3 regions of the Krasilnikovia sp. M28-CT-15 genome follow, and region 1 is predicted to be linked to each of the others. Evidence: riboswitches for the same ligand, from Rfam matches in the RefSeq annotation. Region 1 holds a riboswitch; each other region holds the start of a gene.
What was found. Region 1 has a riboswitch for cyclic di-AMP ahead of ACMCNO_RS11305 (C40 family peptidase). Riboswitches for the same ligand answer to the same signal wherever they lie in the genome.

Region 1 (3,266 bases):
ATGAGCCGTTGCGCCGCGAGGGCCTGCGGGCCGTCCTCGCCGCCGCCGATGAGATAGATGTCCGCGCTGGCGGGCATGGGCTGGTCCGAGCGGACCTCGTAGGTCTCGACCCCGATGCCGCGCAGGGCGGCGCGCCGGGCCAGGATCAGCAGGTTGCCCCGGTCACCGTACGTCGACAGCAGGTCGGGGTAGATCCACACGATCCGCAGCGTGCTCTCAGTCGACACGGTCCAACTCCGCTCGCACATCCTGGAACGCGGTGTAGTTCGCGATCACTTCGAGGCGGCCGGGCGGGGTCGCGCGGATCGCCTCGTCAAACGTCTTAACGTGGCGGAACGCCACGTCGTTCACCTCGAGCCGCACCGCGAGGTCGTACGCGCGGTCGCCGGTGATCAGCACGGGCCGTCCGCGCAGCGGGGAGAAGTCCACGTCATACAACCACGACGTGTCGAGGCCGTCGGGGTCGCGGGCGTTGACGGCCAGCAGGGTGGGCGCGTCCTGCGCCATGTCGAACGCCTCCAGCCAGCTGGCCGGGTTCTTGGCCAGCAGCAGCCGTACGGTGCGTCCATCCCGCTCCACCTGGGCGTACCGTCCGGCGACGGAGGTGACCGAGGCGAGCCGGGGGGCCGCCTCGATCGGCCGTACCCCGAACGCGGCGGCCACGGCCAGCGCGGTGGCCGCGTTGCCCAGGTTGACGTGGCCGGGCAGTTGCAGCTTGACCAGGTGCCAGTCGCCGTGGGGGTCCACCACGCCGTCGTCCTCGACGTGCCACTGCGCCTGGGGGCGGCGCAGCCCGCAGCCGGTGCAGAACCAGTCGCCCCCCTCGCGGTGGATCGCGGAGCCGCACTCGGGGCAGACCCAGGAGTCGTCGTGCCAGCGCTGCCCGGCGCTGAACCAGGTGACGTGGGGGGAGCCGATCGCGGCCCAGACGACCATGGGGTCGTCGGCGTTGGCGACCACGTGGGTGTCCGGGTGGGCGGCGAGGGTGGTGCGCCACAGCTGCGCCATCATCGCCACCTCCTTGGCCCGGTCCAGCTGGTCGCGGGAGAGGTTCAGCAGGGCGACCACCCGGGGTGAGGTCGCCTCGATGACCTTGGGCAGATAGTGCTCGTCGACCTCCAGCACCGCGAACGGCGTGGCGCCGGCCTTGGCGAGGGCGGAGGTGTGCCCGGTCGGCATGTTGGCGCCGAACGAGTTGGTCGCGACCGGCCCGAGCACCCCGAGCGCCGCTGCGGCGAGACGGGTGGTGGTGGTCTTGCCGTTGGTGCCGGACACGAGCGCGATGGCCCGCCCCGCGGCGAGGTGGGCCAGCAGGTCAGGATCGATTTTGAGGCCGATCCAGCCGCCGATCACCGATCCGTCGCCGCGTCCCGCAGCCCGCGACAGCGCTGCCGCGGTGCGCGAGACCGAACTCGCGACCTTGGCCCGCAGGGGCATCTTCCCGTCTGTCACGGCAGCGAGGGTACCGGAACCGGACACTACGTCGAGTGGTCGGACGGCCTGTCCGTACCGTGACGGACCTCGGTCCTTCGGCCGACCCGCCGGTCGCCCGGCCGGCGTCCGGGATATGCTATTTGGGAGATACGTACGCCGATCGGCCGAGTCCACATAGGTGCATGATCGACCGTGGTGGGGATATTTGTGTGTCGTGATTCACCCGTAACCATCGCCTGCGGGTAAGCGGGGGACCACGGAGCGTGGCGGCATTTGTCGCGCCGTGGCCACAAACCGGACATGCCCCAAAGTGCCAATATCTTTTGTTAACGATCTTGATCCAGCGTTGAACTTCGAATTCAGGTACGAAGGATCTCTGGCGGTGAGCGATCGCTCGCCGCTCGTGTCGATCTGGGTCACGCCGAGCCCTGCCCCGGCCCGGGCGACACGACCACGCACCGCACGACCAACACGAGGCAACAGGGGGCAGGGACGGGGGACCCACTACCGGTCCGCTCAGTACACCCGCCGGTTCGGCGGATGTGCTGGACCTCGGGGTGAAGCCGCCTTGGCGGCCGGGCAACCTTCCCGCCCGAACCCGACAGCTAACCTCGCAGGCGTGCCGGAGGGAATTCTCTACCGTGCACGAACGTCGTTCGAGCCGGAGCCGCCGCACGTCCGTCGGCACCGGCACCCTCGCACTGTCCCTGGGTCTCTGTCTCTGCGCCGGCCAGCTCGTGGCCACGCCAGCGGTAGCGGCCACCGCCACCGGAGTCACCGACGGGGCGGCTCAGACAGTGGTGACGCCCAGGCTCACCGAGAGGGTCAACAAGCGCACGATCAAGTGGGGCCAGGCCGTCTCCGTGACGGCGCGGGTGCTCGACCCCCGTACCGGCAGGGCCGTGACTACGGGCTCGGTTCGCCTGCAGGCCAAGCGCAACGGCAAGTGGAAGACCCTGGCGATCCATCGCCTGAACTCCCAGGGGTCCTCTACGTTCCGCACCACTCCGACCACGACCAGCTGGTTCCGCACCCAGTTCACGGGCGCGGGCAGCTACCGCAGCACCACCACCCGGGCCGTCAAGATCAACGTGACCGCCAGCGGCGCGAAGATCCTCTCCGAGGCCAAGCGGCACCGCGGCGCGCTATACAAGTTCGGCGCCTCGGGTCCCAGGCGCTTCGACTGCTCGGGCTACACCCAGTACGTGTTCCGCAAGGCGGCGGGCAAGAAGCTGCCGCACCGGGCCAACGACCAGCAGCGGTACGGCAAGAAGATCAGCCAGTCGAAGAAGCAGGCTGGCGACCTGATCGTCTTCCGGTCCGGTTCGCACGGTTACCACGCGGCCATCTACGCCGGCGGCGGGTACATGTGGGACTCCCCGCACTCCGGCGCCCGGGTGGGCAAGCACAAGATCTGGAGCAAGAACTACGTCGTGCGGCGCATCTCCGTATGACGTAGCGGTGCCGTCGGCACCACGACATCAGTGGGGCGTGACCCGGTTCGGGTCACGCCCCACTGTCGTGTTCAGCCCTCCACTTTCCTCCCCGAGTGGCGCAAGTGGGCGTTTCGCACCCTCCGAAGGGTCTGATTCGAGGGGATTTCGTGCCCGACTGGGCCGCATGTCGGAAACTTGATCCAGCCGATCGGCTGTTCCGCCCTCCACCACACGTCCATGGCTCTGACGTGCGGATTCGTCTGCGAACCGGGCTCGCGAAACGCGGCATTCCGGTTGCGGGTGGAGGGAAGTGGAGTAAGGTGGAGCGCAGTGGCAGGGCCGAGGAGGGACCGGCCCCAGGTGGACATGACACCCCCGGGTGAATTGACACCGGGC
Region 2 (3,266 bases), 2.9 Mb from region 1:
CGGAGGGCACCGTGGCGCACCGGGACCCGCACCGCCCCCGCGTCCTCGCCGTCGGCCGGCTGGCCGGGGGTACCGGCCTCGGCGACGTCGTCCGGGCCATGCGGAGCGTGCCGGGGGCGGAGTTCCTGCTGATCGGCGGCCCGCCCGCAGCCGGGCTGCCCGACGACCCGTATGCCGGACGGCTTCGTCAGCTCGCGCTGAGCTGCCGGGTGGCCGACCGGCTCCGCCTGGTCGGTGCCGTCACCCCGGCGGACCTGCCGGGCTGGTACCGCTCGGCGGACGTGTTCGTGGCCGCGCCCGGGCAGGACCGGTTCGAGACGGCCCCGCTCGAGGCGATGGCGTGTGGCGTGCCGGTGGTGGGGGTGGCGTCCGGCGCGCTCACCGAGACGGTGGTGGACGGCCTCACCGGTGACCTCGTGCCACCGGCCGACCCGGGGGCGCTGGGGAGTGCGCTGCGCCGGCTGATCTCCGACCGGGTGCGCCGGTTCGCGTACTCGACGGCCGCGGTGGACCGCGCCCGCCAGGCGTACTCCTGGCAGCGGGCGGCGGCCCAGGTCGAGGCGGTGTACGCGGCGACGGCCGAGGGCGTCCCCGTCGACGACGAGGCGGTCGCCTAGCGCCCGGCACGGCGGCCAGGCGACCCGTACGCCGGTCAGTCGGCCAATGCGGCGGACAGCCCGTCGCGGAACCTGCGCTCGCTCTCGGTCACGGTCTCGGCGCCGATGCCGAGCACACCGCCGGTGGAGGCGGCGCCGACCACCGAGTCCGCGATCTCCACGAGCCAGTGCCGGTACGTCCGGGCGTCCTCCGCGGAGGCCTTCGCGGCCAGCAGGGTGACCGCCTGCCCGACCCGGTCCAGCACGTCCCCGGCGTATCCGGCGGGGTCCGCCGGGGCGAGGACCGGCAGCTCCTCTCCGAGTTCCGGGTCGCCGACCCGGTCCACCACGGCGGCGGCGACCGCCGCGACGAGCGGGCTGGTGCTGGTGCGGGCTTCCGCGATCTCGTCGAGCCCGGCGGCGTTCTCGGCCCGGGTCTTGCGGGCCCCGTCCGGGGTGGCGGCGCTGGCGGCGGTCAGCACCGACTGTGGCAGGCCGGTCAGCAGACCCCATTCGGCGTCGGTGTAGCCCAGGATGGCGTAGGTCGGTTGGTCCGTCACTCGGAGGGTCCTTTCCACGGTTGTCGGCGGCCGAGAGTGCATTCTCCTCGCCTGCCGGAACGGACGGGATCCGTACCCGGGGTGTGCCGATCCGAACCCTCATCCGGTACCGCGGCTGGTGTCGCCGACCGGCCGCGCCCGTACCGTCTGCCGTTCGGGTCCGGATTCCGGGCGCTGCGAGGCCGCGGGGTGAACTGTGACCTGAGCCACAGAGCGCTGCCCGGGTCGTCCACTTCCGGGGGCGTTGGGCGGGCCATGTCCCGCCGGGTACCGGACCGCGCGTCGGGTTCGGGGTTCGCGAGGTGCATGAAACCGCAGTGGCGGTGGGCGGGCCGGGCGCCGTGCCGACGGTAAGGGCGCACCCCGACCGGGGTCGCCGCTTCCGGCCGCGGAGTCCTGCCCGCCGGGAGTGCGAACGAAGACTGACTCCTATCAGTGACTTCGATGGGCAGGAGCGGGGGACCCAGTGTGCCGGTGCCGGACACCGGCTGGGGGTGCGGCCACGCAGCGCGTGGCGGGCCACTTCAAGGCCTAACCCGACAGCTAACCTCGCACGCGGGTTGAAGGTCAGGATGCCTGAATGTCTCACCGTCACCAGCCGGTTCTGCGCCGCCTCGCCCTGTTCGGGATGGCCGCAGTGCTGGTAACCACCGTCAACCTGGGCGCCGTGGCGCCGCCACCGGCGTCGGCGGACTCCGCGGCGACCGCCGCCGGGTCCGGCGCGCGCATGACCGCGGCGCAGCGCGGCGCGAAGGCCCGCGCGGCCAAGGCCCGCGCCGTCGCGGCGGCCAAGACCCGGGGTCTGCGGATCGTCGCCTTCGCCCGGGCACAGAAGGGCAAGCCCTACCGGTACGGCGCACACGGGCCGAAGGCCTTCGACTGCTCCGGACTGGCCGGTTACGCCTACCGCAAGGCGAAACTGAAGCTGGGCCGCACCGCGAACGCCCAGTTCCATCAGGTGCGCCGCCTCGCCAAGACGCAGCGGCGCCCCGGTGACCTGGTGTTCTGGGTCCGCGGCGGGCACGCGTACCACGTGGCCGTGTACGCCGGTCACGGCAAGGTGTGGCACGCCCCGAAGCCCGGCAGCCGGGTCAAGCTGGCGGCGATCTTCGCGGCCGGGCAGGTCAAGTACGGCCGTCTCGGCACCTGACCCAGGTTAGGGCCGCCCAGCGGCTGAGTGGATGTCGGCCGTCTCGGCGGCGGACGCGGTGAGGCCGCCCCGGGTACGGGGCGGCCTCAGGCGTTCTCAGGGTTGCGGGGTGGAGCGTTCGCCCGAAGCGATGTCCTGCCCGGCCCGCGCGGGCGCTGGCCCGGGGCGTGTGTGCGCCGCCCGGACGCGGGCTCAGCGTTTGCCGCCGAACATGCGGCGGATCGCCCAGATGAGGATGAGCGCGGCGAGGGCGACGCCGAGCAGCCGCACGGCATGCACCTCGGACCAGTCCACGCCGGACGTCGCCGCAAGGGGGGTCTGCACGCCGAGAACTCTAATGGGTGCCCGGGCCCCCTTAATAGAAAGGTTTGTTGACTGAACGCGGGCCGGGTGTGACCATTGGTCCGTCCGCCGCGCCCATGACGGTTGTCGGTTGTCAGTTGGGGGACGCGCTGACCGGCGCGTGTCGATCGTCACCGGAGGATCGGGGCTCATGCCGCGACAAGGGGACTTGCCGGAACTCGCCGCCACCGTGCTGCAGCCGGGCTTCGTGGGCACCACCGCGCCGGACTGGGTCCGCCGCCGCCTGGCCGAGGGTCTCGGCGGGGTCGCGCTGTTCGCCCGCAACGTCGAGTCCCCCGCCCAGGTGGCCGCGCTCACGGCGCAACTGCGCGCGGAACGGCCGGACGTCATCGTGGCGATCGACGAGGAGGCCGGTGACGTCACCCGGTTCGAATCCCGCCATGGCAGCTCGCGCCCGGGCAACCTCGGCCTCGGTGCCATCGACGACGGCACCGTCACCGAGGCGGTCGCCCACGACCTGGGTGTCGACCTGGCCCACGCGGGCATCACCCTGAACTACGCCCCGGACACCGACGTCAACTCCAACCCGGACAACCCGGTCATCGGCGTACGCGCCTTCGGTGCCGACGCACCGCTCGTCGCCCGGCACGGCGCCGC
Region 3 (3,266 bases), 700 kb from region 1:
ATGAACGAGGGCAGGTATTCGACGAGCAGCCCGTCTCGCTGCCGGGGCCACCGCACCAGCGGGCTCAGCGCCGCCAGCAGTACCGGCACGCTCAGCCAGCCGGTCCACCACACCGCCGCGGCCCAGGACACGTCTCGGGACCGTACGTGGGCGAGCTCGTGCAGCACCAGGACGTCGAACCGGGCAGGCTCCAGATAGGCGTGGCCCAAAGGCAGCACGACTCTTGGTGCCGCGAAAGGCAAGCCGGTGGTGAACGCCTGCCGCCCGGACGCGTACGGTGCGAGGAGAACGAGCCGGGGCCGCCGCCGGCCGGTGAGACCGAGCAGGTCGCACCAGGACGCGAAGCGTTCCGCGGCCCACCCTGCCGCGGCGGTGCGCGCCGGGGGAACCGCACCGCGCGACAGCCGCCACCGCGCCAGCACCGCGCCGCCGATCATCAGCAGCATGGCGGCCACGGGCAGCAGGACGCCACCGGCCAGCATGAACAGGCTTTGATCGCGGGCGTTCGGCGCGATGCAGGTGCCTATCCGCTCTCGGATCTCCGGACTCCGCTGCCACGGCGAATCGAGTCGCTGCAGGGCCGTCCAATCGATCCCCTGCTCGCTCAGGCAGCGGACCGCGGCAGCCGGGTGCCGCGCGCTGTACGCGTCGCGCATCGCTGCCGCGGCGCCGCCACCCAGCAGCACCAGCGCGACCGCTACCAGTGCATACATCGATGCAAGGCGGCGTGGCGGTGCAACCGCCGGTGAACCGGTGACCGCGGACGACGGCCGCGGGCCTGCGGCCGTGCTACTCATCGACGTGGTTCGGCCCGGACGTTTGCGGCGCCTTCCCCGGTCCGGCATCCGCCAACGCTCGGCACAGGGCGCCGTGTACGGCGTCGGCCAGCATCGTCGCCTCAGCCTCGCTGAGCCCGAGCGTCGTGCCGTGCCGCACGCACGCCGACCGCAGGGCTTCCACCTGGTCCACATCGAACGCCACACGCGTGCGTGAGACAGCATCCGTGTTGCGTCGGCGCCGTGGCCACCACCCGCGCCGGAACCACTGGCGCCGGTAACGCCACGCGGTGACCGTCGCGGCGCCCAGCACCTCCGCCGAGGCGCCGAGCAGGATCGGGCCCACCACCTCGGCGAGCAACACCGGTTCGATCCCGGACCCGACCGATCCGCCGGTCCCGCCGGGCCACCGGCGCGCGGCCCCGGTCTCCCACTGCGCCGTGGCCGCCGTGAACAGGTCGATCTGGTCCGGCGCGGCGGTGGCCACCGCTGCGCGCGCCAGATCTCCCAACTCGACGGTCACCGCCGCGCCGGTGGTGGAACGCGAGCGACCATTCGACCCGTGCGCTGCGCGTTCAGTCACATGATCTCCTCGTGACGGACCGATGCCAGTGCGTACAGGATAGACGGACGCCTCCCGGCCGTTCGCCCCCTCGCGTGACGGATTGATGACGTTGCGTCGAGTTGTTCGCGGCGATCCGCCGGGGCTTTCCTGAAGGCCGGTCGGTCCCGGGTCTATGGCGATGACGCACCGAGTCAGGCGCGGACGTTGTCCTCGGCGTGGCCGAGGCGATGAACGTACTGGTCCGCGCAGGACTGGCGCGGACAATTGTGGCGCTCGTCCACTCGGTACTCGACGCCCGCCAAGGGGCCCGGTAGCCGATGCCGGATCCGGGTAACCGGAAGGCCGGGGAACAAGAGATCGATCTCACGATCGGGCCGGATTTCTTTGCGGCTCCGCGATTTCCGCGGTTACGTTCGCCGCGTCCGCCAATGCGGGCCCCGTGGGCGGTAACGCCGAATCCAAGCCGCCGCTCCTCGGGCATTCCTCAACCAGGCCTGGAGCGGGGGACCCACAAGTTCCTCGGCGCGCTACCGCGCGCCTCGGGGTGAAGCCGCACACGCGGCCGGGCGCCTCAGCCCGAACCCGACAGCTGACCTCGTAGGCGCGGAGGTTCTCTGTCATGGCACAGTTCCGAAAGCCCGCCCGCCTGGCGCTGGGCGTGATCGCTGCCGGTGTCACCGGCACCGTGGCCCTGCTCGGCCCGGCCGCCCCGGCGTCGGCGTCCAGCGTCAACTGGGACGCCATCGCGCAATGCGAGTCCGGTGGCAGGTGGCACATCAACACCGGCAACGGCTACTACGGCGGGCTGCAGTTCAGCCGCCGTACCTGGACCGGACACGGCGGTGCGAAGTACGCCCGGACGGCCGACAAGGCATCCCGGACGCAGCAGATCGCGGTCGCCGAGCGGGTGCTGCGCACCCAGGGCATCGGCGCGTGGCCGGTGTGCGGCGCCAAGGCCGGCTCGACGAAGCACCATCGGGCCGCCGCGCACAAGGCTCGCAAGACGCACCGCGCACACCACGCCCATCGGGCCCACAAGAGCCGGGCCGGCCAGCGGGTGCACATCGTCCGCGCCGGCGAGACGCTGGCGTCGATCGCCGAGCGGCACCACATCAAGGGCGGCTGGCGCACGCTGTTCCGGCTGAACCGGGGCGTTCTGGGCGGCAACCCGCACCTGATCCGGCCGGGCCAGCACCTGGCCCTGTGACCGTGGACGGCCGCCCCCCGGTGCATCCGGCTGGGGCGGCCGTCACGTCACGGTAGGGATCCCGTGACACGAGTCGTCGCCCGGGCTTCGACCTGGACGAGGTCGATGAGGAGGTGTCCGCCGGGTTCAGCGCGCGGACCCGTCCTCGAGGAGCCGCTTCAGCGACGGCAGCAAGGTATCGAGGTCGACGGAGGTCTTGAACGCCACGATGGTGGCGCCTCCGTCGGGACTGTCGTGCCGCTCGGCGGGGGCCGGGAAGAGCCGCAGGACCTCGCGCATCGCGTCGTCCACTTCGGTCACCGGATCCGCGGATTCGCCGCGCAGCCACCGGCGCAGGACGTGGTTGTGTGCCGCGGCGACGGAGGCCGCCATGAGTTCGGCCCGCAGTGACGCCGACTCGGTCGGGTCGCCCATCCAGTCCGCGATGAATTCGCGGAACAGGCGCTGGTAGCGGGCCACGCTGGCGATCTCCCGGTCGCGCAGGGCGGGCACCTTGCTGGTCAGGGCGTACCGCCGGCGCGCGATGTCGCCTTCGTCGATGTAGTGCAGCAGCACCAGCCGAACGGCGTCCGAGACGGCGATCAGGGCCGTGCTGTGGTTCGAGGTGGCCAGCCGGTCCCGGATCAGCGCGAGTAGCCGGTCGTGGTCCGGGAAGATGACCTCTTCCTTTGACCGGTAGTTCCGGAAAAACGTCGTACGTCCCACGCCGGCCCGTTCG

Region 2: it holds a riboswitch for cyclic di-AMP, as region 1 does, so the genes downstream of both, ACMCNO_RS24455 (C40 family peptidase) here and ACMCNO_RS11305 (C40 family peptidase) in region 1, are expected to answer to the same signal.
Region 3: it holds a riboswitch for cyclic di-AMP, as region 1 does, so the genes downstream of both, ACMCNO_RS14375 (transglycosylase family protein) here and ACMCNO_RS11305 (C40 family peptidase) in region 1, are expected to answer to the same signal.

Annotation. Positions count from the first base shown of each region.
Region 1 is NZ_BAAGAK010000001.1:2,379,659-2,382,924, forward strand. It holds gene ACMCNO_RS11295 (type 1 glutamine amidotransferase) at 1-227, opposite strand, end outside; gene ACMCNO_RS11300 (MurT ligase domain-containing protein) at 217-1,437, opposite strand; cyclic di-AMP (ydaO/yuaA leader) riboswitch at 1,938-2,069, shown strand; gene ACMCNO_RS11305 (C40 family peptidase) at 2,076-2,888, shown strand.
Region 2 is NZ_BAAGAK010000001.1:5,319,518-5,322,783, reverse strand. It holds gene ACMCNO_RS24465 (glycosyltransferase) at 1-617, shown strand, start outside; gene ACMCNO_RS24460 (hypothetical protein) at 653-1,156, opposite strand; cyclic di-AMP (ydaO/yuaA leader) riboswitch at 1,567-1,728, shown strand; gene ACMCNO_RS24455 (C40 family peptidase) at 1,737-2,306, shown strand; gene ACMCNO_RS24450 (hypothetical protein) at 2,499-2,630, opposite strand; gene ACMCNO_RS24445 (glycoside hydrolase family 3 protein) at 2,800-3,266, shown strand, end outside.
Region 3 is NZ_BAAGAK010000001.1:3,079,753-3,083,018, forward strand. It holds gene ACMCNO_RS14365 (M48 family metallopeptidase) at 1-713, opposite strand, end outside; gene ACMCNO_RS14370 (hypothetical protein) at 790-1,359, opposite strand; cyclic di-AMP (ydaO/yuaA leader) riboswitch at 1,782-1,955, shown strand; gene ACMCNO_RS14375 (transglycosylase family protein) at 1,961-2,548, shown strand; gene ACMCNO_RS14380 (TetR/AcrR family transcriptional regulator) at 2,675-3,266, opposite strand, start outside.